DNA from 4 places in the Pelomonas sp. SE-A7 genome. Region 1 is predicted to be linked to each of the others. Evidence: predicted binding sites of a transcription regulator. Region 1 holds the regulator's gene; each other region holds the start of a gene.
What was found. Region 1 encodes LexA, which represses DNA repair genes until DNA is damaged. Its sites were predicted from a motif close to ACTGTATNNNNATACAGT; they were not measured.
Positions count from the first base shown of each region.

Region 2: the regulator LexA is predicted to act here: its motif matches at 3,437-3,454, upstream of QT382_RS07880 (PA0069 family radical SAM protein).
Region 3: the regulator LexA is predicted to act here: its motif matches at 2,213-2,230, upstream of imuA (translesion DNA synthesis-associated protein ImuA).
Region 4: the regulator LexA is predicted to act here: its motif matches at 3,906-3,923, upstream of recA (recombinase RecA).

Region 1 covers NZ_JAUASW010000001.1:659,145-664,642, reverse strand. Annotated here, with positions in the region: gene QT382_RS02975 (ATP-binding cassette domain-containing protein) at 1-970, shown strand, start outside; gene QT382_RS02970 (DUF1304 domain-containing protein) at 967-1,317, opposite strand; gene QT382_RS02965 (MarR family winged helix-turn-helix transcriptional regulator) at 1,401-1,892, shown strand; gene QT382_RS02960 (organic hydroperoxide resistance protein) at 1,898-2,323, shown strand; gene QT382_RS02955 (asparaginase) at 2,345-3,364, opposite strand; gene lexA (transcriptional repressor LexA) at 3,342-4,016, shown strand; gene QT382_RS02945 (helix-hairpin-helix domain-containing protein) at 4,033-4,323, shown strand; tRNA gene QT382_RS02940 (tRNA-Asp) at 4,436-4,512, opposite strand; tRNA gene QT382_RS02935 (tRNA-Glu) at 4,628-4,703, opposite strand; tRNA gene QT382_RS02930 (tRNA-Ala) at 4,747-4,822, opposite strand; tRNA gene QT382_RS02925 (tRNA-Asp) at 4,917-4,993, opposite strand; tRNA gene QT382_RS02920 (tRNA-Glu) at 5,076-5,151, opposite strand; tRNA gene QT382_RS02915 (tRNA-Ala) at 5,195-5,270, opposite strand; gene gltX (glutamate--tRNA ligase) at 5,380-5,498, opposite strand, start outside.
Region 2 covers NZ_JAUASW010000001.1:1,744,217-1,749,714, reverse strand. Annotated here, with positions in the region: gene QT382_RS07890 (hypothetical protein) at 1-1,469, shown strand, start outside; gene QT382_RS07885 (hypothetical protein) at 1,466-1,972, shown strand; gene QT382_RS07880 (PA0069 family radical SAM protein) at 2,281-3,390, opposite strand; gene QT382_RS21060 (zinc-finger-containing protein) at 3,528-4,223, shown strand; gene QT382_RS07875 (hypothetical protein) at 4,627-5,199, opposite strand; gene QT382_RS07870 (SOS response-associated peptidase family protein) at 5,221-5,498, opposite strand, start outside.
Region 3 covers NZ_JAUASW010000001.1:1,718,754-1,724,251, forward strand. Annotated here, with positions in the region: gene QT382_RS07810 (UvrD-helicase domain-containing protein) at 1-568, opposite strand, end outside; gene QT382_RS07815 (hypothetical protein) at 568-1,197, opposite strand; gene QT382_RS07820 (sigma-70 region 4 domain-containing protein) at 1,194-1,925, opposite strand; gene imuA (translesion DNA synthesis-associated protein ImuA) at 2,244-3,059, shown strand; gene QT382_RS07825 (DNA polymerase Y subunit UmuC family protein) at 3,292-4,308, shown strand; gene QT382_RS07830 (error-prone DNA polymerase) at 4,316-5,498, shown strand, end outside.
Region 4 covers NZ_JAUASW010000001.1:2,966,340-2,971,837, reverse strand. Annotated here, with positions in the region: gene mrdA (penicillin-binding protein 2) at 1-430, shown strand, start outside; gene rodA (rod shape-determining protein RodA) at 427-1,593, shown strand; gene QT382_RS13415 (sensor histidine kinase) at 1,584-3,104, opposite strand; gene QT382_RS13410 (response regulator) at 3,158-3,829, opposite strand; gene recA (recombinase RecA) at 3,962-5,008, shown strand; gene QT382_RS13400 (regulatory protein RecX) at 5,017-5,498, shown strand, end outside.

The sequences.
Region 1 (5,498 bases):
TGACCGCTCGGTGCTGGCCGGCCAGCGCATAGGCATCCTCGGCGCCAACGGCCAGGGCAAGTCCACGGTGGTGAAGACCGTGGCCCGTATGCAGCGGGCCATGGGCGGCAAGATCACCGAGGGCAAGGGCCTATCCATAGGCTACTTTGCCCAGCAGGAAATGGACGTGCTGCGGCCAGACGAAGGTCCGCTGTCCCACATGGTCCGGCTGGCCAAGGAAGTCAGCCCCTCGGCCCGCGAACAGGAGCTGCGCGACTTCCTCGGCCAGTTCCGCTTCGTAGGCGACATGGTCAACCAGGCCGTGGGCAGCCTCTCCGGAGGCGAGAAGGCACGCCTGGTGCTGGCCATGTTGGTCTGGCAGCGCCCCAACCTCTTGCTGCTGGACGAGCCGACCAACCACCTGGACCTGCAGACCCGCGAGGCGCTCTCGATGGCGCTGAACGAGTTCGAGGGTACGGTGATGCTGGTCAGCCATGACCGCGCCCTGCTGCGCGAGGTCTGCGACGAGTTCTGGCTGGTCACCAAGGGTGGTGTCGGCCCCTTCGACGGCGACCTGGACGACTACCAGAAGTGGCTGCTGGAACAGTCCAAGGAAGCGGCCAAGCTGGCCAAGGAGGCCGCGAAGAAAGCGGCCTCGGCTCCGTCTGCGCCAGTGGTGGTGGCTGCGCCGCCGCCCGCACCCATCACTTCACGCGAGGATCGCAAGGCCAGCGGCCAGGCTCGCCAGAAGCTGGCCGAACAGACCCGCCCGCTGCGCAAGGAGATGGAAGGCATAGACGCCAGGCTGAACAAGCTGGCGGACGAGCGCACGGCCATTGAATCCAAGCTGGCCGATGGCTCGACCACCCCGGCGCAGATTGCCGAACACGGCAAGCGCCTGAAAGCGATCCACGACGAACTGGAGGCCGCCGAGATGCGCTGGCTGGAGCTCAGCGGCCAGGTCGACGCACTGCACGCAGCAGCCGACTAGCGCACCAAGACCGCGGCCATCGCCAGCGCCGCGGGCAGCGCCTGCACGAACAGGATCTTCTTGCCCACCGTGGCCGCGCCATAGACGCCGGCCACGACCACGCAGCCCAGGAAGAACAGCTGAACGTCAAGCTTGCCCGCGACCAGGCCCCAGGCCAGGCCCGCGGCCAGGAAGCCGTTGTACAGCCCCTGATTCGCCGCCAGCACCTTGCTGGCCTCGGCGAAGTCCGGCTCCAGCCGGAACACCTTGCGCCCCAGCGGCTTGGTCCAGAAGAACATCTCCAGCACCAGGAAGTACAGGTGCAGCAGGGCCACCAGGCCCACCAGCAGCTTCGCCACGATTTCCATCTCGCTTCTCTCCTTGGACCCGGGATCGGGTCGAATACCCATTTAAATTGTGTGCAATTAAATTGCCAGCTACATTATTGCCCATGAACCGCAGCAAGACACCCCGCAGCGCCGAGCCGGCCGACGACTGGCTCAAGCTCGACCATCAGCTCTGCTTCGCCCTGTACTCCGCCTCGCTGGCCATGACCAAGCTCTACAAGCCTTTGCTGGAGCCGCTGGGCCTGACCTATCCGCAATACCTCGTGATGTTGGTGCTGTGGGAGCAGGATGGCATCAGCGTTTCCACGCTGGGCCAGCGTCTGACGCTGGACTCGGGGACGCTGACACCGCTGCTCAAGCGGCTTGAAGCCATGGGACTGGTCAGCCGCCAGCGCTCTGCCGAAGACGAACGGCGCGTCGAACTGTTCCTGTCGCCGCAAGGCCGCTCGCTGAAGAGCCTGGCCCAAGAAATTCCGCCGCAGCTGGCTTGCGCCGCTGCCTGCTCGCTGCAAGAGCTCGCTTCACTGACCCGCCGCCTGCACGAGCTGCGTGGCGCCCTTTCCTCACCCCCACCCTCCTCCACTGAAAAGGAATGAAGACCATGGCCCTCGACAAAGTCCTCTACACCGCCCGTGCCACTTCGACCGGCGGCCGCGAAGGCAAGTCCGCCTCCAGTGATGGCGCACTGAACGTCGCGCTGTCGACGCCGCGTGAACTCGGCGGCGCCGGCGGCCCCGGCACCAATCCCGAGCAGTTGTTCGCGGCCGGCTATTCGGCCTGCTTCATCGGCGCGATGAAGGCCGTGGCCGGCAAGATGAAGCTGGCACTGCCGGCCGATCTGTCGATCACCGCCGATGTCGGCATCGGCCCGATTCCCGCTGGCTTCGGCATCCAGGTCGCCATGGCGATCAGCCTGCCCGGCATGGAGCGCGCACAGGCCGAGGCCCTGGTCGCTGCCGCCCACCAGGTCTGCCCCTACTCGAACGCCACCCGCGGCAACATCGACGTGACGCTGACCATCGTCTAAGGACGGAGGGCCGTCGAAGGGTCAGGCCAGCAACTGCAGCAGCAGTTCTATCCTGGCCTTGACCGGGCTCAGCGCTCCCGCGCTGGGCAGCTCGCCGCCTATCACCGGGCCCGCATCGCAGCGCGTGCTTCTCAGCACGGACACACCGCGGTCGCGGGCCTTCTGCAATGCAGCTGTGAGGCCGTTGGACAAGGTGCCGTTGCCGGTCCCGGCGACGACGATGCCATGAACGCCGTGGGCCAACATCGCCTCCACGACCCGACCATCGGCACCTGCATGGTTCTGGACAATCTCGACCCAGGGCCATTGGCTTGCATCGCGCGCGATGCGCGACAGGCCCAGCGGCGGCAGTTCCGCTTCAGCTTGCGACAGCCATCTCACGCGCCCTTCCTCGACCGTTCCAAGGGCGCCGCCTTCCACCGAGGCAAATGCATCGATGGCGTAGCTATGAACCTTGCGCAAGCGGGTCGCCCCATGAATCCGACCGGCAAGCACGGCGAACACGCCTGAGGCAGCCTGCGAGGCGACAGCCACGGCATCCAGCAAGTTCTGCGGGCCGTCGGCCTGCAGGGCGGTCGACGGGCGCATGGCTGCGGTCAACACGACCGGCTTGCGCGGCGCGAGCACCCGCATCAGCAAGTAGGCGGTTTCTTCCAGGGTGTCGGTTCCATGGGTGATGACCACGCCTCGCACATCGTCACGCTGCAGGTGCCGGTCAACAGCCTGCGCGAGCCGCTGCCAGGTCGCAAAGTCCATGTCCTTGCTGTCCAGCTGCGCGACCTGCTCCGTCTCCAGCTTGAACGCCGCCAGCGGCGGTGCCGCAAGCACCAATTGATCCACGCCGACCTGGCCAGCCTTGTAGCCGACGTTGTCCGCGGCATCCGCCGCCTTGCCGGCGATGGTGCCTCCTGTACCGAGGATGACGATGCGTTCAGCTTTGTCTTGCAATTTGAAATTCCTGGATGAAAATACAGCCACTGGATAAATGACCAGCCAGCAACCTGCCGCAGAGGACCTCGTGGACGACAGCCCCAAACTCACCGCCCGACAGCAGCAAATCCTCGACCTGGTGCGCGAGTCCATCGCGCAGACCGGCGCCCCACCCACCCGAGCCGAAATCGCCGCCGAACTGGGCTATCGCTCGGCCAATGCGGCTGAGGAGCATCTGCAGGCCTTGGCTCGCAAGGGCGTGATCGAACTGGTGGGCGGCACCTCCCGCGGGATCCGGCTGAAGTCTGACACATTGCGCGCGCTGAACGCGGCTCGCGAGCGCCAGCAATTCAACTTGCCCTTGCCTGGCATTAGCCAATTGAGCCTGCCGCTGGTCGGCCGTGTTGCCGCTGGCAGCCCTATCCTGGCCCAGGAACACATCGAGCAGCACTACAGCGTGGAGCCTGGCCTGTTCGCCCGCAAGCCCGACTACCTGCTGAGGGTCAAGGGCATGAGCATGCGGGACGTCGGCATCGTCGATGGCGACTTGCTTGCCGTGCAGAAGACCAGCGAGGCTCGCAACGGACAGATCGTGGTCGCCCGTATTGGCGAAGAGGTCACCGTCAAGCGCTTCCGTCGCGGCCGCAATGGCATTGAGTTGCTGCCCGAGAACCCCGACTTCGAGCCCATCCTGGTGGGTGCAGGCGATGAGAGCTTCGCGCTTGAAGGTTTGGCCGTGGGGCTGATCCGCTCGCAGTTTTGAGTTGGAGCGGACCAACATGGTGAGCAAAGCTTTGCATCGCGACGAATGCCGGGAACTGGAACAGATTCCGAACGTCGGCCCAGCCGCCGCGGCCGACCTACGCTTGCTTGGCATAAGCAAGCCGCAGCAGCTCAAAGGGCGTGATGCATTCGTGCTCTACCAGGAACTCTGCGCGCGCACCGAGCAGCGCCACGATCCCTGCGTGCTGGACACCTTCATGGCCGCCGTTGATTTCATGGCGGGCGCGGCACCGTCACCCTGGTGGCATTACACGGCGCAGCGCAAGGCGCTCTACGGGCATATCTGAGAGGCTTCCGGCAGTATGTCGGTTACTCCCCGGCGCCTGCTCGAAAGACACAAGTTTGTAATCGTGTAAAGAAAAAGCCCTGGATACTTTCATATCCAGGGCTTTCAATATTTGGCGGAGTGGACGGGGCTCGAACCCGCGACCCCCGGCGTGACAGGCCGGTATTCTAACCAACTGAACTACCACTCCGCGTGGAGCAATTTATGCAATTCCTTTGCTCTCGAGTTTGTCGCCAAACTCTCGCTTGAGAGATTGCCAAGCTTGCCAAACTTGCCCGTCTTGCGACGGGATTGACCAACTAAATTGGCGTCCCCTAGGGGATTCGAACCCCTGTAATCACCGTGAAAGGGTGGTGTCCTAGGCCTCTAGACGAAGGGGACTAATCTTTCGTTACCTGAACTGCGCGCCACGCAAGTAGAAACTTGGTGGAGGTAAGCGGGATCGAACCGCTGACCTCTTGCATGCCATGCAAGCGCTCTCCCAGCTGAGCTATACCCCCGTTTGTCAGGGCGCGCTGTTCAAGCGATGGTGACAGTATATCACCAAAATACCAGCCTTCATTCAATTGACTGAATGCTGATATCAGCAAACCTTGGCGGAGTGGACGGGGCTCGAACCCGCGACCCCCGGCGTGACAGGCCGGTATTCTAACCAACTGAACTACCACTCCGCGTGGAGCAATTTGTGCAATCTCTCTGCTCTCGAGTTTGTCGCCAAACTCTCGTTGGAGAGATTACCAAGCTTGCCAAACTTGGCGTCCCCTAGGGGATTCGAACCCCTGTAATCACCGTGAAAGGGTGGTGTCCTAGGCCTCTAGACGAAGGGGACTAATCCTTCGTTACCTGAACCGCGCGCCACTCAAGTAGAAACTTGGTGGAGGTAAGCGGGATCGAACCGCTGACCTCTTGCATGCCATGCAAGCGCTCTCCCAGCTGAGCTATACCCCCAATCAAACTACTCGGCTTGCGCCTTTGGTTTACTCGACTGGTTGCTTCACTACTCTTTCGAATCAGTGAATCGCGCTGTTCAAGCAAGACGACGATTATAGGACGATTTTCAGACGGCGCGCAAGCGCTCAATCACTTTTTCTTTGTCGAACAGCTCGAGCATCGCATCGACCGAAGGCGTCTGCGCTCGACCGCAGACCAGCACCCGCACCGGGATGGCCAGTTGCG
Region 2 (5,498 bases), 1.1 Mb from region 1:
CGTTTGGCGACAAAACCTACGGCGAAGTTACGGCGAAGGTTGTTCCTCACGTTATTCGCCGCATTCCAGCGCTCCCAGAGCTCGTGGCAATCCCACTGTTGAATACCGTTGTTGATTGGATTGAGAACAAGGGGCCCATACTTGCAGCTGCCCACCAGAGCTATCACGCGGCGTGCGCGCATGGAGACATGCGACTGAAACGCAAAGCAATCAATGAAATCTGCGCGGCGGGCTTTGACGACCGGAGCCTGAGCAAAGTACCTTGGGGGGAACGCGGCGATGTCCAATGGCAGGACGTCCCTGACGCGCACCGGGTCAGGCTTTCTGCACTGATGTTCCGTGATGCATGCGTCCTCGCCCTGCAATATCTGGTTGGACTGCGAATTTCAGAGGTGTGCTCCGCTAAAACAGAACGCCTGAAGAATAAGGGGCTGCCATCGTGCATCCATAAACGGGAGACCCCAGATGGGCTGTTCGACCTATATTTCTTCAAAGGGCAAATATATAAGGACAACCGAATCCCGTTCCCGCGGGACTGGGTAATAGGTGCCGTGCCTCGAGGCTCAAAAAAGTTGCCTGTTTGTGCGCAGGCAATTACTCACCTGCATACCATTTGGTCTCGGCTTTACGAGGATGAGAAAGAGAACCCGCTGTTCATGCATTTCTCAAACCCTCATAGCATGCCTAGAGACGCGGATGGCGTTGTGGCCGCAAAGGGAACGACTTTGCAGCGAGGTATTCGGCGTTTTGTTCGGTGTTGGGTAGACCTTTCAAGTCTCCCCGATTTTGATGTGCATGGCAACGACCTCCGCCAATATCGCTCTACACGCGGTCAGTGCATTCGTGGGCATCAAGGAAGAAAAACATTTGCAGAATATATATTGCAAGCCCGGGAGTCCGCCGCAGAGGCCCTGACGAGTCATTATGGGCATCTTAATAAGGTAATTCTCTTTCGTGGCTACTTTGAACCATTGCAGCGTCAAAAGTCTGATGTTGAGAATATGCGGCTTCAGGCAACCATCAACTATTTTGTCGCTGGCGCGAATGGTCGTTCCTACTTCGGTAACGTTGCCAGTGCGGTACAAGCGTTCTATAACGAACATGGGCTGACCGGCATTAGGGACCTTGAAACGCTTCGTGGCAAAGTCAAGGATATTGTGGTTTCGCACGGCATTCGTATTTTCTTCGGAGCTCATGGCAATTGCTTGATTTCAGTCCGGCCGACGGAATCGAGATGTCGGGAAGCATCGGGAGGTGCGTCTTGGTGGTTCCAGGCTCCTGACTACATTAGTCAAAACGTCTCGATGTGCACCGGTTGCGGTTGCTTCGCGGCTGACAGTGCTCATTTGCCCTATTGGCGAAATCGAATGGCAAGCTATGAGGCTGCGGCGCAAGACCCCACAAATCGAGTGGCGGTTATCCGATTCGAAACCAGCAAGATTATTGTCAAGGCCATTGAAAGAATATGAGCAACCCTTTGGATGACGCGAAGTCTCTCATTCAGCTGTTTACGCCTAGTGACGAGCGGGAGGAGCGTGTGGCTGCCGAACTTCGAAAGCTTATTGATGCGATGAGTTACACCGAGAGCGCGAAGGTTGTCGAAGGTCCGAAAATTACGATTGCGGAGGTCGCGCGGAAGGCCGAGTTGTCGAGGAATCTAATTAACAGCGAGAAGTGCGAACTTCCAGGTGCCCGGACGTTGATAGTCTCCGTGTGGAAGGTCCTTGCCGACCATAATCTTGAAATCCGATGCTCGTATTTAACGTCGGAGAACAGTCGGTTGCAACGGCTGGTTGACTACCACGTATCGGAAACCGCTGGTCTCGTCTTGAAGCTAGGGGGCGTTGTTGGCTCAGCGATTTCCGCGAAGGCGATGCCCAAGAAGGGCTCCGCGACACCAGAACAAATGATGTCTGGTGCTGATATTTTGCCCATGGGCGTCATTTCTGTCGCGGGCAAGCAACGTGAGTAGATAAATTTTCGCTTTTAAGCTTTGCGCTCATGGAGCTTAGATTTTGATGATGGGGCACGCCGCTGCTTTTATTAAAAGAGCGAGGGGCCCGGAATTGCTTTTAGAAATCTTTACAGCTAGTGGAGTATTCGTTACTGAAATAGTGCCATTGGATTTGTTGTTGCTGCCAGCCATGGTCGATTTGCATGTCCGTGGAATCAACCTTGCGTTGCGCCCTACGGCAATCCCTTTGTGCCAAGAAAGTGAAGGGAGCGGCCGGTCGCAATACGAATGAACTCTTTGGTGCAGCAGCCAGCCTCAGAGAAGCGTTAGAACAACGACCACTGCGAGTCTTCGAGTCGCGGAGGCCTTACGAACTGGCTCGTATCAACAGGCGCTGTAGCGGAGCGCTTCAGACCGTATTTCGAGCACGCGCGCGAAAATCTTTGCGATAGCAGTTGGGCGTAAGGTCCCGACCCCTTCATGCGCGCGAAGAAGTTGGAGTCGTAGTCTTTTCCACCTCGAGCCTGTGAAATCAGGCTCATGACGTGCTTGGCGCGGAGCGGGAAGTGGCCCTCTAGCCACTCTACAAAGAGGTCTAGTACCTCCCTCGGCAATCGCAGCAGAATCATGCTTGCGTAGGTCGCCCCAGCCTCTGCAGAGGCTTTTAGGATGCGTTCCAGCTCTACGTCGTTGATTGTTGGAATCATCGGTGAAACAAACACAGACACCGGGATGCCTGCCCTCGACATCTTCTCTATTGCTCTCAAACGACTCTCTGGACTGCTTGCCCTTGGGTCCATGATGCGTGCAAGGCTCGGCTGTAGAGTGGCAAGAGAAACATTGACTCTGCAGAGACCTCTTTCAGCGGCAGGTGCGAGAAAGTCGATGTCTCGCGTGACAAGGGCATTCTTCGTCGTGACACTGAAAGGAACACGGCGCCGCGTCAGAACTTCAACTATCGCGCGCGTGATTTCCAACTTGCGCTCGATGGGCTGATAAGGGTCTGTGTTCGCGCCGAGCGCAATCAACGCCGGTTCATAGGTCGAGCTATCGAGTTCCTTCTCGAGTAGCTCGGCGGCGTTCATCTTGGCGAAGACCTTGGTCTCAAAGTCAATGCCTGGGGAGAGTCCAACATAGGCGTGAGTCGGTCGGGCGTAGCAGTAGACGCATCCGTGTTCGCACCCCTGAAATGGGTTGATGGACTGCTCGAATGGAATGTCCGGCGAGTTGTTCCTGCTGATGATTTTCTTCGCGCGGCTATGGAAAACTTCCGTTCTGATTGGAAGAGGCACATCTTCAGATTCGTCATTTCCCTCAGGTCGATGCGAGTTGTCGACCTCTCGCGTCCAACGCTCGAATCGCGACCTCGCATTGCTGCCTGCACCTCTCCCTTTGTGGAAGGTGACGGGCACTTCGGGGATGAGTTCTTCGTCCATGGTGCTCCGACAACGGTAGAGTCGCCTATGCCCCGATTGCTTGATGACTGTATGAATATACAGTATCGTTGTGATTCCTTCCACCCAGATTGAAGTGCCTCGTTTCGTGACGCTTCGTGCACCAGTAGCATCGCCCCATGCGTTCTGTTACCTGCAACTATTGCGGGAAACCTGCTGAGCTGGTCCCAGGTCGAACCGTCTATCCGCACCGAACAGACCTGCACGAGCTCTTGCTCTGGCGCTGCGTGCCTTGTGATGCTCAGGTTGGGTGCCATAGAGCGGGCGCGCGGGTCAACGTCGGTGAGGATGTTCTGGTCGACAGCGACGGAACAATACCCTTAGGGCGCCTTGCGAATGCACCGCTTCGCTCAGCACGCGTTCGCGCCCACGACCTTTTTGAGAGGCTGTGGCTCGAGGGACGGAAGACGCGCACACAGGCTTACGGTTGGATGGCTGCGGTGTTGGGTATTCATCCCGACTCGGCACGCTTTGCGTTGCTTGAGGCCGACCAATGTTGGGCGCTGGTCGATGCTATAGAAGCATTGATACATGACGCGCCGACACTGGCGGGAAAAGAAGCTGCGGCCATTCAGCCAGACTTGGCCCCAAGCGTTAATGAGTCGCCCGAAGACCGGCGAGTCGCGATTGCACCGGATTGGCTGGCGAGGGCTGGACTTCGATTTGAAGCTCAAGACGACGGTGAGCATCTCGTCGTTGCATCGCGCGGAACTGTTATCGACTTCTGGCCGCGGACCCAAGTCTGGAAGGCCCGGGGTGCCGACCTTGAACGGCAAGGCCTCCATCCGCTAATCAAGTATTGCAAGGGACTATGAGGCGTCTCGCGAGAGAGGGCCGGCATCGAAGTTCTGAACACGTCCGTAAGTTGCGCGGTCCTGCGCAGCCGTCGCAATCGTGGGCTACTTAGGGGCGGACGAGCACTGCAAGGCTCAGGGGCGGCACGCTTGGCGCTCTGCCTTCCATCAACTTTGCACAAGATTGCGCGTACTTGATGGAAAGTGTTTTGTGATAAGGACTTAGCTGCTTTCCAGCGACTTTGCGAAAATTGTGCGTGGTCGAAGGAATGTCTTGTAAAACAAGGACTTAGGCGCGTTATGTGCCGAAAGTACAATTATTGTTTTCGCAATAATTTTCCATAACGGCAGCCGCGGCACGCTTCGGCGTAGGGAAGCACTTTCCCGTCGACCGCATCGCGCTGTTCGTCGTTTTGTGACGTGGCTACGCATGTGGTCCCTTGCTGGGTAGCACAGAAGCCTTGTGTCGTTCAGCGAGGTCCCAGTACTTTGCAAACAATGCTTCGGCTTGTTCAACCTGCTGTTTGAACTCTTCGATAGTCAAGTAGACGGACTTGTCAGGCTGGTCCGGAGTCATATCGAATTCGAGCGGGACAAACGCAAGCAAAGGAACCCTCGGGAGTGCTGGGCCACTTGGCGACTCTTGGAGCTTGCCTGGGACGCCCCAGCGGCCATGAGCGTAGTCATTTCGAATCGCTCGAACTTTGTGGGCTGACGCGAACCAGTCGCGGAAGTCTTTCAATGCCGATGTTCCAGCGGGTGAGTACAGCTCCACGACCATCTGTTCGAGCATGTCGAGTCGGTCACCCAACCGAGCCTGCCGAGGTTTCAGTAGGTCAGAGACATCGCGGCCGCTGTATGGCCCCATCCAGTTCAGTTGCAGTCCGATGTTGAAATCAAAGGACGCGAGCGCGTGAACCAGCCGACCCAGAAGGCGATGAAATTCATCACAGAACGGGTCGCCAGACTTTGAACGGGTACCTTTGTTGTCGGCCATGCTGCTGGGACCTGCCTAAGCTTATGCGGCCAGTTGATGCTCGTAGTACGGGGTGTCGCGGTCATCTAGCAGGGCATAAAGCGATTTGAGGTCCTTCGCGTCCGGCTGCAGCCATGGCAGCATGTTTTCAGGCTTCAGCGGAACGATGCATCTGTCGTGACCTGCATCGGCGACCTCCGCCGGAGGCTCGTCCGTGATGAACGCGAAGCTCCACATGCCTGGCTGGCCAGGGGCAGTCCAGTGCGAATAAAGGCAGGCGACGACCATGTCGTGAGCCGGCCGCGGCCTGAACTCAAGAA
Region 3 (5,498 bases), 1.1 Mb from region 1:
CTTCCATGGGCTCTGGAAGCAGCAGGCCATCGAGCAGTTGTTGTCGGACCAGCTCCAAGGGAAGGCCGAGTTCACTTGCGAGCTGTTCCGCCGTCTTGCCGGCAAGGAACAAGGTTCGGGCCACTTTCCTGGGCAGTAGCAGCTCGCGGGCGAAGATGTTGGCTTGCAGCTCGGAACGCTCCCGTGCGCCGTAGGCCTCGACCTTCTGGGCGCCGAACGTGTCGGCGTCCTCAGGCTTCAGCGTCGAGTCGACGACCTTGTGGCAGCCCTCTTGTCCATCGTTGTGGAGCTTCCAGTGTCCGAATTCATGGGCGACGAGGAAGGCACGCTCGCCCGTCGATACATCGTTTCGAACGACTATCTGACGGAACTTGACCTCCAGCACGGCATCAGCGCCACCAAGCGCCTTGTCCGACGGATTGGCGTCCGAAATCTGGAAATCCTCAGCATCCTCGCTGGCGGCCGCATCAATGATTGCCTTGGAAGCAATCCCAGTTTCGGCAGCCTCCCCAAAGAGGCCATGCCGAAACTGTCTCGCCGCCTCGCGAGCGAGATGAAAAGGTGTCACTAGGCCTCCTCCTCCGTCTGGAACCCGAGGAGGCGCTTCTTCTCGTCCTCGCTCTCTGGTAGAGAACGGACTGCACTTTCCCAGGTCTCCAAGCTAGGTGCATCCGGCTGACGGGCTGAGCTGTAGTTTCTTGCGCCTACGAACTGTGGTCCGATGCACTGACGCAGGTCTGCCGGCGCCACGTGCAGATGCTTCGCCAAATCCCGAATCACCCTGGGCGGGACATTGGTGATGGTCGTAAGCACCTTGGTCAAGAGCAGCGAGCTGGCGAATCCCGCAGCGGTCGCAGCCCGACCCAGCTTGCCGCCAGCCAAGGTCGAGACGGCGCGCTTCGTGGCCTCGACGTTAGAGGACGGTACCGAGTTCCCATCGAGTTCGTGAATTTGATTGAGAACGTAGCTTTGCAGGCGCGACACGGACTCCTCAGAGATGTCCGCGACGTCCGCAGCTGCGACTTCGGGCGAGGCCTCGTACGACGACCAAAGGGCCGCGAATTCGAGGATGTCCTCGCGATATTCAGGATGAGCTTCGCAGGCGCGAAGAACCATCGTGGGAGACGGCTTGTCAGCGGAGAAGAAGAACTCGTCCAGAACTTCCTCGAGTGACAGCCTGCGGGTGGGCGATGTCATTGCGTGAACTCCTTCCGCATCTCTTCGACCTTGTCGAGGGCGGCGTTCTTATATGTGTTGATGGTTCGAGGTGTGACTCCGAGCGCCACGGCGATGTCCTTGACCGGCATGTCCTCGACGTAGAGCATCGTGTAGACGAAAAACTCTTGCTTGGTCATGGCGGCCTGCATGCGGGCAACAACCTGGGCGTGCTCCTGTTTGATGGCCAGGGCGTCGGCAGGCGTGGCAGGCTGACGAAGCGCAGTGACCCTGCGAATGGTCTTATCGGGGTCGTCATCCTCGTCGGAGACGTCCATGGCATCCAGGCTTTCCTGGTGCTTGCGCTTCTTGGCCAACAAACGGCGCTGGAAGTCAGTTGCGCGGAGTTTGAAAAGCAGTCCGAACCGCTTCTCGGCATACGCGGCGTCACCAGGGCGCTTAACCAAGCAGTCCCAGACAAACTGAGAGAGCTCTTCCGCGGCTTGGTCGAGGTTTCCAATGATTCCTGGGTAAATAGCGCTGCGTACCGCGAAGCCCGTGGCGAGGCTTAGCAGACGCCGTGACAACACCCTGATGAGCATCCCCATCCGGTGTTCGTTTCCAGCCTCGCGAGCGCGGCGGAACATTCGGAACACCTGCTCATCTGGAATGAAAAGCGGGTCGTTCTGCCAGTCTGTCCGCGCCAGCCTAGCCAGCAGGGCTCGGACATCGAGGGCCTCTATGGCCGAGTCAGGCTCTTGTGTCTGCATCGTTGTTTTCCGTTGGTCATGCGAACGTCCCCGTCCATTTCGGTATCTAGGGGACGCCCCCCTGCATGACTAAGTCGCAAGAGAAGCCGGAAATCGGAAGCAGTGGCTGGTGCGGAGCCCCAGCATTGCCATCACTTACAAAATGTAACAGGCGCCGTACCTCGACGATGACTTGGCTATTGGCCGTACGAATTGCTTTTTCAGGTTCTATACGGCCATTTGGTTACACGGCATCTGCATGCAAACGGTCGCTAACCAAGCGCTGGACAACAATGGCGGATGCGTATACTGTACATACATACAGTAAATTGGTCCGATATGCCCCCCGAAACTCCTACCGAGACCAAGCCGAGCAAGGCACTCTCGGAAGTCATCAATTCAACTTGCCCGCCGGAACCTCGCGCGTTGCCGCCGGGGGTAGAGGCTGCGCTTTGGCGAGGCGACCAGTTGGGCCGTGGTGTTGAATTGGTGGCACCAACTGGCTTCGCAGAGCTGGATGCGGAACTGCCGGGCGGCGGCTGGGGCTGCCAAGGGCTGACCGAGGTCTTGACCGCTCAGTTCGCGCTTCTTGAGTGGCGCCTCACATCACCGGCCTTGCGTGCCATCAGCAATCGAGGACGAGACATCGTCGTTGTGGGGCCGCCTCGGCGACCGTTCCCGCCCAGTCTGCAACTGGATGGCATCGACCCTGAGCGCGTTCTCTGGGTCGATGTTGACAAACCAGGCGACCGCCTTTGGGCCACCGAACAAGCGGTGAAAAGCAACGCCTGCGGCGCGGTTCTGGCCTGGCTTCCGCAAATCCGGGCGGACCAAGTCCGCCGCCTGCAAGTCCTTGCGGCCGGATGTGATGCGCCGGTGTTCCTTTTCCGCACGGCCGGAGCAGCCGCTGAAGCCTCCGCCGCCCCTTTGAGGCTTCAAGCCCAACTTTCGGAAGATTGGGAGCTCCGTATTCGCATCTTGAAGCGCAGAGGCACGCCCTGCGAGCAAGAGCTTCGCCTTGAGTCCATCCCGTGTGGACTCAACGCCATCATGACCCCGCGACTTCGATACCCAAGTCGCATCACGTCGCGAGTGCCTGATGCTCTGGTGCGCACTTCGACTCCCGGCCCCCAGCAGCAAGCCGTCCCCCATTGATGACGACCTTCGAGCTTTGGCTATCTGGGCGCTGCAGTTCACGCCCAGGGTCACTGTCCTTGAAGAGTCAGTCGCGATGGAGGTTGACGCGAGTACGCGCCTCTTCAAAGGCCGTCGGGCACTGCGCGATAGGGTTGTTGCGGAATCCACGGAGCTTGGTGTCGTAAAGGTCGCGTGGGCCCCTAACAGCCTTGCCGCTCTCGCCTTTGCGCGCGCAGGCATAGAGAACGGCATGACGCGAGGGCTCGAGCCGATGCTCGACCCACTGCCCATGCAAGTACTGAGCGCGGTGTTACCGCATATGCCAGTGCTACTGCGGACTGGAGCTAGAACCCTCGGGGATGTTCGTAGGCTGCCGCGAGCGGGCATCACACGGCGGTTCGACAAATCGCTGCTGCGCGCCCTTGACCAAGCCTATGGCCTCCAGCCTGAAGCCCATCTATGGGTCGAGCTACCGGAATCCTTTCTAACAAAGCTTGAACTTCCTTTCCGCGTCGAGCACGCACCGGAGCTCTTGGTCGGTGCTCGCAAGATGCTGCTCCAAATGTGTGGCTGGCTAGCCGCACGACATGCCGGCATTACAGCCTTCACGCTGCATTGGTGGCACGACAGCATGCGCTCAAAGGATGCCGGCACCGGGGGCAGCTTGGTTGTTCGCACCGCGGTCGCAATGCGAGACATCGACCACCTGTTCCGACTGCTCTCAGAGCATTTGTCGAAGGTCACGCTGCTAGCGCCTGTTGGTGATTTGGAGCTAGCTGCCACCGAGGTCCACGCGCTTCATGAGGTCAGCGCCTCGCTTCTTCCAGACACCGTCCTTGAGCGCGAGACGGTTGGGATGCTGCAGGAGCGCCTGGCCGCGAGATTTGGGCCCGAGAAAGTCTGTCGCCCGATTGTTGGAGACGACAACCGACTGGAGTGGATTTGCACTTGGCGCTCCGCATCTGAGAAGCGCCCGCGCAAACCGGGGCCACCTTCCCGCTATCCCGCTCCTTCGTTCGTACTCGCTGAGCCATTGAGGCTCTCTGTCCGCGATGGGCGGCCCCAGTACCAAGGTCCGTTGAAGCTCCTAGCGGGTCCTCATGCGGTGGAGGACGGCTGGTGGCATCGCGACGAGGCCAAGCGCGAGTCGCATGTGGTTGTGCGCGACTATTGGATTGCCTGGAGCGACCACGCAGGGCCCCTTTGGATTTACCAGACTCGTCTCGAAAGCGATTCCGCCTGGTGGTTGCACGGCTCGTTCTCGTGAGCTCGACATGGAAGAGGTCCTACGCATCCCCTATGCCGAACTGCGTTGCATTAGCAACTTCAGCTTCTTGACAGGAGCCAGCAGACCAGACGAATTGGTCGAACGAGCAAAGAAGCTTGGCTACAAGGCCATCGCACTCACCGACTACTGCAGCCTAGCGGGCGTCGTTCGTGCGCACACGGCTGCCAAGGAAGTTGGACTCAAGCTCATCGTCGGCAGCCAGTTTCGTGTTGACGCTGCCGCCCCCTTCACGATGGTGGTGCTCGCTTGCAACCACAACGGGTACGGCAACCTATGCGAGTTCATAACCACCCTGCGGCGCGAGTCCCCCAAAGGCACTTATCGACTGCAGATAGATGCGATTCGACCAGAGCGTCTGGAGGACTGCCTCGTGATTGCCGTCCCCGCTCGAGAAAGCTCGCAGGACCAATGCAACGACCTCGCGCGGTGGCTTCTTTCCAACTTCATTGGGCGTAGCTGGCTCGGTGTTGAGCAGCTCAAGATTCTGGACGACGAGGTCGTCTTTGAGCGCCTTTCAAACGCAAGCGAACTGACCGCCATTCCGATGGTGGCCACAGGCGACGTCCAGATGCATGTGCGCTCGAGAAAGCCTCTGCTCGACGTGATGACTGCTATTCGCCTGTGCAAGCCATTGACCGAGTGCGGCACCAACCTAGTTGGCAATGCAGAGAGGCGCTTGAGGTCCCGGCTTAGCTTGGCCAACCGATACGCCGGTCAGCTCGCATTGCTTCACGAGACCCTGCTCATTGCCAGCCGATGCGATTTTTCGTTGGAGGAGCTTCGCTATCAGTACCCATCAGAAGTAGTTCCTGAGGGTGAGTCGGCCAGTTCATTCCTCCGACGCCTTTCCTACGAGGGAGCTGGGCGGCGATGGCCTGACGGCATTCCCGCCAAAGTCCAGGCTCAGATTGAACATGAGCTCGAGCTGATAAGCGACCTCAAGTACGAGCACTACTTCCTGACCGTCTACGACATCGTGGCGTTCGCGCGGAGCCAGCGCATCCTCTGCCAAGGGCGAGGTAGTGCTGCCAACAGCGCGGTCTGCTATTGCCTTGGTATCACCGAGGTCGACCCCGCACGCGCTGTTGTCCTGGTCGAAAGGTTCATCAGTCGCGAACGAAATGAGCCGCCGGACATCGACGTGGACTTCGAGCACGAACGGCGCGAAG
Region 4 (5,498 bases), 2.3 Mb from region 1:
GGAAGGCACCTCGCGCGCCGCCTTCCAGGGGGCGGCCTACCAGAGCGGTGGCAAGACCGGCACGGCCCAGGCCATCGGCATCAAGGCCGGTGAGAAGTACAGCAGCGTCAAGGCCGACGAGCGCAAGCGCGACCATTCGCTCTACGTCGCCTTCGCGCCGGTCGAGGCGCCGACGGTGGCCCTGGCCATGATCGTGGAGAACGCCGGCTGGGGTTCCGAGGCGGCCGCGCCCATCGCCCGCCGCGTCTTCGACTATCTTCTGCTGGGGCAGTACCCCAGCGAGGAAGACATGGCGCTGACCCAGCAGGGCAAGAGCCGTTCGCCGACCGGCACGCCGCGGCGCGGGGTCGATGTGCCGCTGCCGGGCCAGCTCGGTGCCTCGGCACCGGTGCCGGCGCCAAGCGCACCTGCATCCGGAGCATCGAGATGAGTGCCGTCCTCAGCAAGCCCAGCCTTTGGCGCCGCATGCAGCCGCTGTTTGCCGGTTTCGATGCACCGCTGCTGCTGGCCGCCGCCTGGCTGATGTTGCTGGGCCTGCTGTGCATGTATTCGGCCGGCTACGACCACGGCACGCGGTTCATCGACCATGCCCGCAACATGCTGCTGGCCACCGGCGTGATGTTCGTCGTGGCCCAGGTGCCGCCGCAGAAGGTGGCGCGACTGGCCGTGCCGCTCTACGTGATGGGGGTGGCCCTGCTGGTGGCGGTGGCGCTGTTCGGCGTCAGCAAGAAGGGCGCGACCCGCTGGCTGAATATCGGCATCACCCAGATCCAGCCCTCGGAGCTGCTCAAGATCGCCGTGCCGCTGATGCTGGCCTGGTGGTTCCAGAAGCGCGAAGGCCAGCTGCGGCTGCCGGACTTCGTGGCGGCCTTCATCCTACTGGCCATCCCGGTCGGCCTGGTGGCCAAGCAGCCTGACCTGGGCACCTCCATCCTGGTGCTGGCGGCCGGGCTCTACGTGATCTTCTTCGCCGGCCTGTCGTGGAAGCTGATCGTGCCGGCCTTGGCCGTCGGCGCGATTGCCATCTCCGCACTGGTGATGAGCGAGGAGGCGATCTGCCAGCCCGACGTGAAATGGCCGGTGCTGCGCGAGTACCAGAAGAACCGCGTCTGCACGCTGCTGGACCCGAGCAAGGACCCGCTGGGCAAGGGTTTCCACATCATCCAGGGCGAGATCGCCATCGGCTCGGGCGGCGTGACCGGCAAGGGTTTCATGAAGGGCACGCAGACCCATCTGGAATTCATTCCCGAGCGCACCACCGACTTCGTGTTCGCCGCCTATGGCGAGGAGTTCGGCCTGCTCGGCGCGCTGGGCCTGCTGATCGGCTTCACCGTGCTGATACTGCGCGGCCTGGCCATCGCGGCCGAGGCGCCCACGCTGTTCTCAAGGCTGCTTGCCGGGGCGATCACGCTGAGCTTCTTCACCTATGTCTTCGTCAACATGGGCATGGTCAGCGGCATCCTGCCGGTGGTGGGCGTGCCCCTGCCCTTCATCAGCTATGGCGGCACGGCCATGGTGATGCTGGGGCTGAGTCTGGGTCTGCTCATGGCCATCGCGCGCAGCCGCCGCGGCAGCCATCATCATCACGGCTGAGCTGCCTGCTCGTCGTCTTCGTCGGCGGCCGGCGGTGCTGGCGGCTGGGCCTGGAAGCGGATGGTGAAGCGGGCGCCGGGGCTCTCGTGGCCCTGGCGACGGTCCCGCGTCTCGTCCAGCGTGACCTCGGTGCCGTGCTGCTGCGCAATCTCCCGCACGATGGCCAGGCCCAGGCCCGAGCCGTCGACCTCGGTGCCGAGCGCGCGGTAGAAGGGCTGGAACACCTTCTCTCGCTCGCTCTCCGGAATGCCCGGACCCGAGTCCTCCACCTGCAGCACCACGACCTGGCCGAACGGGTCTTCGACCACGCGGACGGTCACCGTGCCGCCTTCGGGCGTGTAGAGCAGGGCGTTGTCGACCAGGTTACGTATCAGTTCGCGTATCAGCAGCGGATGGCCCAGCACCCGCAGCTGGCTGGCCGCCCATTCCGAGCCTTCGTAGCCCAGGTCCAGGCGCTTCTCCATGGCTCGCGGCACGAAGTCCCGCACAGTCTCTATGGCCAGCGCCGACAGGTTGACCAGGCTGCGGCGGGCCGCATGTTCCTTGTCTTCGGCCCGCGCCATGGCCAGCAGCTGGTTGACCATGTGGGCGGCGCGCTGGCTGGACAGCGCGATCTGCTGCAACGAGCGTTTCAGCTCGGTCGGCGAGCTCTTGCCTTCGTCGATCTCGCGCTGGGCGAACTCGGCTTGGGTGCGCAGGCCGGCCAGCGGCGTCTTCAGCTGGTGGGCGGCGTCGGCGAGGAAGTGCTTCTGCGAGCTGATCGACTGGTCCAGCCGGCCCAGCAGGTCGTTGATGGCGCGCACCAGCGGCGCGACTTCGTCGGGCACGCGGCTCTCCTCGATGGGGCTGAGGTCGGAGCTTTCGCGGCGGCGTATGCGGCGCTGCAGCTCGTTCAGCGGCGCGATGCCGCGCGCCAGCGCCAGCCAGACCAGCAGCACGGCCAGCGGCAGGATCACGAACTGCGGCAGGATCACGCCCTTGATGATTTCGTTGGTCAGGCGGCTGCGCTTGCCCAGGGTCTCGGCCACCTGGACCAGCATGGTGCGGCTGCTGCCGGGCGGCTGGTTGTCGGGTGCGACCCAGAGGTAGGCCACGCGCACGCTCTCGCCGCCAATCTCGTCGTCACGCAGCTGCAGCTCCCAGGGCTGGATCGGAGCATCGGGTTGCGGAACCGGCAGGTTGCGATCGCCGCTGAGGTATTCCCCGCGCTGCCCGAGCACCTGGTAGTAGATGGTGTCGCTCTCGTCGGCCCTGAGCAGCGCGGCGGCCTCGGCGGACAGGGCATAACGGCCCTTGCCGTTGGTGGTGCTGACTCGCGCCGCTTCCGCGGCCACCTGCAGGCCCAGGTTGCGCGCCATTTCGCCAAGCTCGCGGTCATAGGGCTTGGCCGAGATGCCCTGAGCCACCAGCCAGGTCAGCGCCACGCTGATAGGCCAGATCAGCAGCAGCGGCGCCAGCATCCAGTCGAGGATCTCGCCGAACAGCGAGCGGGGCTGGGCTTCTGTGCTCATGCTTCCGAGTGGCGACAGTCCGGCGCGACCATCGACAGGTCCCGTTCAGCCATTCAGCCTGGAATCTTCTCGAGGCAGTAGCCGAGCCCGCGCACGGTGGCGATGCGGATCGGGCCCTGCTCGATCTTCTTGCGCAGCCGGTGGATGTAGACCTCGATCGCGTTGTTGCTGACCTCTTCGCCCCATTCGCACAGACGCTCCACGAGCTGGTCCTTGCTGACCAGACGGCCGGCGCGCTGCAGCAGCACTTCCAAGAGCGACAGCTCGCGGGCCGACAGCTCGATCATCTGGTCGTTGATATAGGCCACGCGGCCGGTGGCGTCGAAAGACAGCGGGCCATGCTTGATCACGGTGGAGGCGCTGCCCAGGCCGCGTCGGGTCAGCGCCCGCGCCCGCGCCTCCAGTTCCTGCAACGAGAAGGGCTTGGCCATGTAGTCGTCGGCGCCCAGATCCAGGCCCTTGACTCGCTGCTCGATGCTGTCGGCGGCTGTCAGTATCAGGACCGGCACGCTGGAACCTCGGGCGCGCAGCTTGCGCAGCACCTCGAGCCCATGCAGCTTGGGCAGGCCCAGGTCCAGGATCAGCAGGTCGAATTCATGCGAGGCCAGGGCGGCATCGGCCTCGGTGCCGCTGCTGACCTGATCGACCGCATAGCCCGAGGCGCGCAGCGAGCGCAGCAGCCCGTCCGCCAACACTTGGTCGTCTTCCGCGATCAGGATCCGCATGGGCTTGTCTCCGTGTTTCCCCCATTCTAGGGACCGTCGCTGCTGACATGGATTGGCAGCAGGCCTGGGATAAACTACTGTACAGATATACAGATGTGGCGCCATAATGCGCCGGCCCTCACAGGAGATCCCATGGACGCCCCCGTCAAGCAGCTGAACACCGAAAAAGCCAAGGCCCTGCAGGCCGCCCTCGCCCAGATCGAAAAGCAGTTCGGCAAGGGCTCCATCATGCGGCTCGGCGAGGGCGAGGTGATCGAAGACATCCAGGTCGTCTCCACCGGCTCGCTGGGCCTGGACATCGCCCTGGGCGTCGGCGGCCTGCCGCGCGGCCGCGTGATCGAGATCTACGGCCCCGAGTCCTCCGGCAAGACCACGCTGACCCTGCAGGTCATCGCCGAGATGCAGAAGCTGCAAGGCACCTGCGCTTTCATCGACGCCGAGCATGCGCTCGACGTGCAATACGCCCAGAAGCTGGGCGTCAACCTGCAAGACCTCCTGATCAGCCAGCCGGACACCGGTGAACAGGCGCTCGAGATCGTCGACGCCCTGGTGCGCAGCGGCTCGGTGGACCTGATCGTGGTCGACTCGGTGGCCGCGCTCACGCCCCGGGCCGAAATCGAAGGCGAGATGGGCGACCAGTTGCCGGGCCTGCAGGCCCGCCTGATGAGCCAGGCCCTGCGCAAGCTGACGGCCACCATCAAGAAGACCAATTGCACGGTCATCTTCATCAACCAGATCCGCATGAAGATCGGCGTGATGTTCGGCAGCCCCGAAACCACCACCGGCGGCAATGCGCTGAAGTTCTACGCCTCGGTGCGCCTGGACATCCGCCGCATCGGTTCGATCAAGAAGGGCGAGGAGGTGATCGGCTCCGAGACCAAGGTCAAGGTCGTCAAGAACAAGGTCTCGCCCCCGTTCAAGACCGCCGAATTCGACATCCTCTATGGCGAAGGCATCAGCCGCGAGGGCGAGATCATCGACATGGGCGTCAATGCCAAGGTGGTCGAGAAGTCCGGCTCCTGGTATGCCTACGGCGGCGAGAAGATCGGCCAGGGCAAGGACAACGCCCGCGAATTCCTGCGCGAGAACCCCGACCTGGCCGTGGAGATCGAGAACAAGATCCGCGAGTCCATGGGCATTGCGCTGATCGCCGGCGCCGAGGGCGGCGAAGAGGAATGAGGCCCTGAATGCCGGCGGGCGCCTCCTCGCGCCGTGCCGGCGCGGCCAAGCCGCTGTCGCTGAAGGCGCGGGCCATCGCCCTGCTGGCCCAGCGCGAGCACAGCGCGGCCGAGCTGCGGCGCAAGCTGCTCAGGATCGCGCGTGATCGCGACCACGACCGCGAGGGCGAAGCGGCAACCGCCGGCGAGGAGTTCGCTGGCGGCTTCGAGCGACAAGTAGAAGCCGAAGCTGATGTTGAAGCCAAGGCGGCTGTTGAAACCGAAGTCGAGCAGGTCCTGGTCTGGCTGCAGGGCCAGGGCTATCTGAACGAAGAACGTTTCGTCGAGTCGCGGCTGCATCTGCGTTCGCAGCGCTATGGCAGCCTGCGCATCAAGCAGGAGCTGGCCCAGCATGGGCTGAGCCTGTCTATCGAGCAGAACGAAGCGCTGCGCGAAGCCGAGCCGGCGCGGGCCGCCGAAGCCCGGCGGCGCAAGTTCGGTGATTCCTTGCC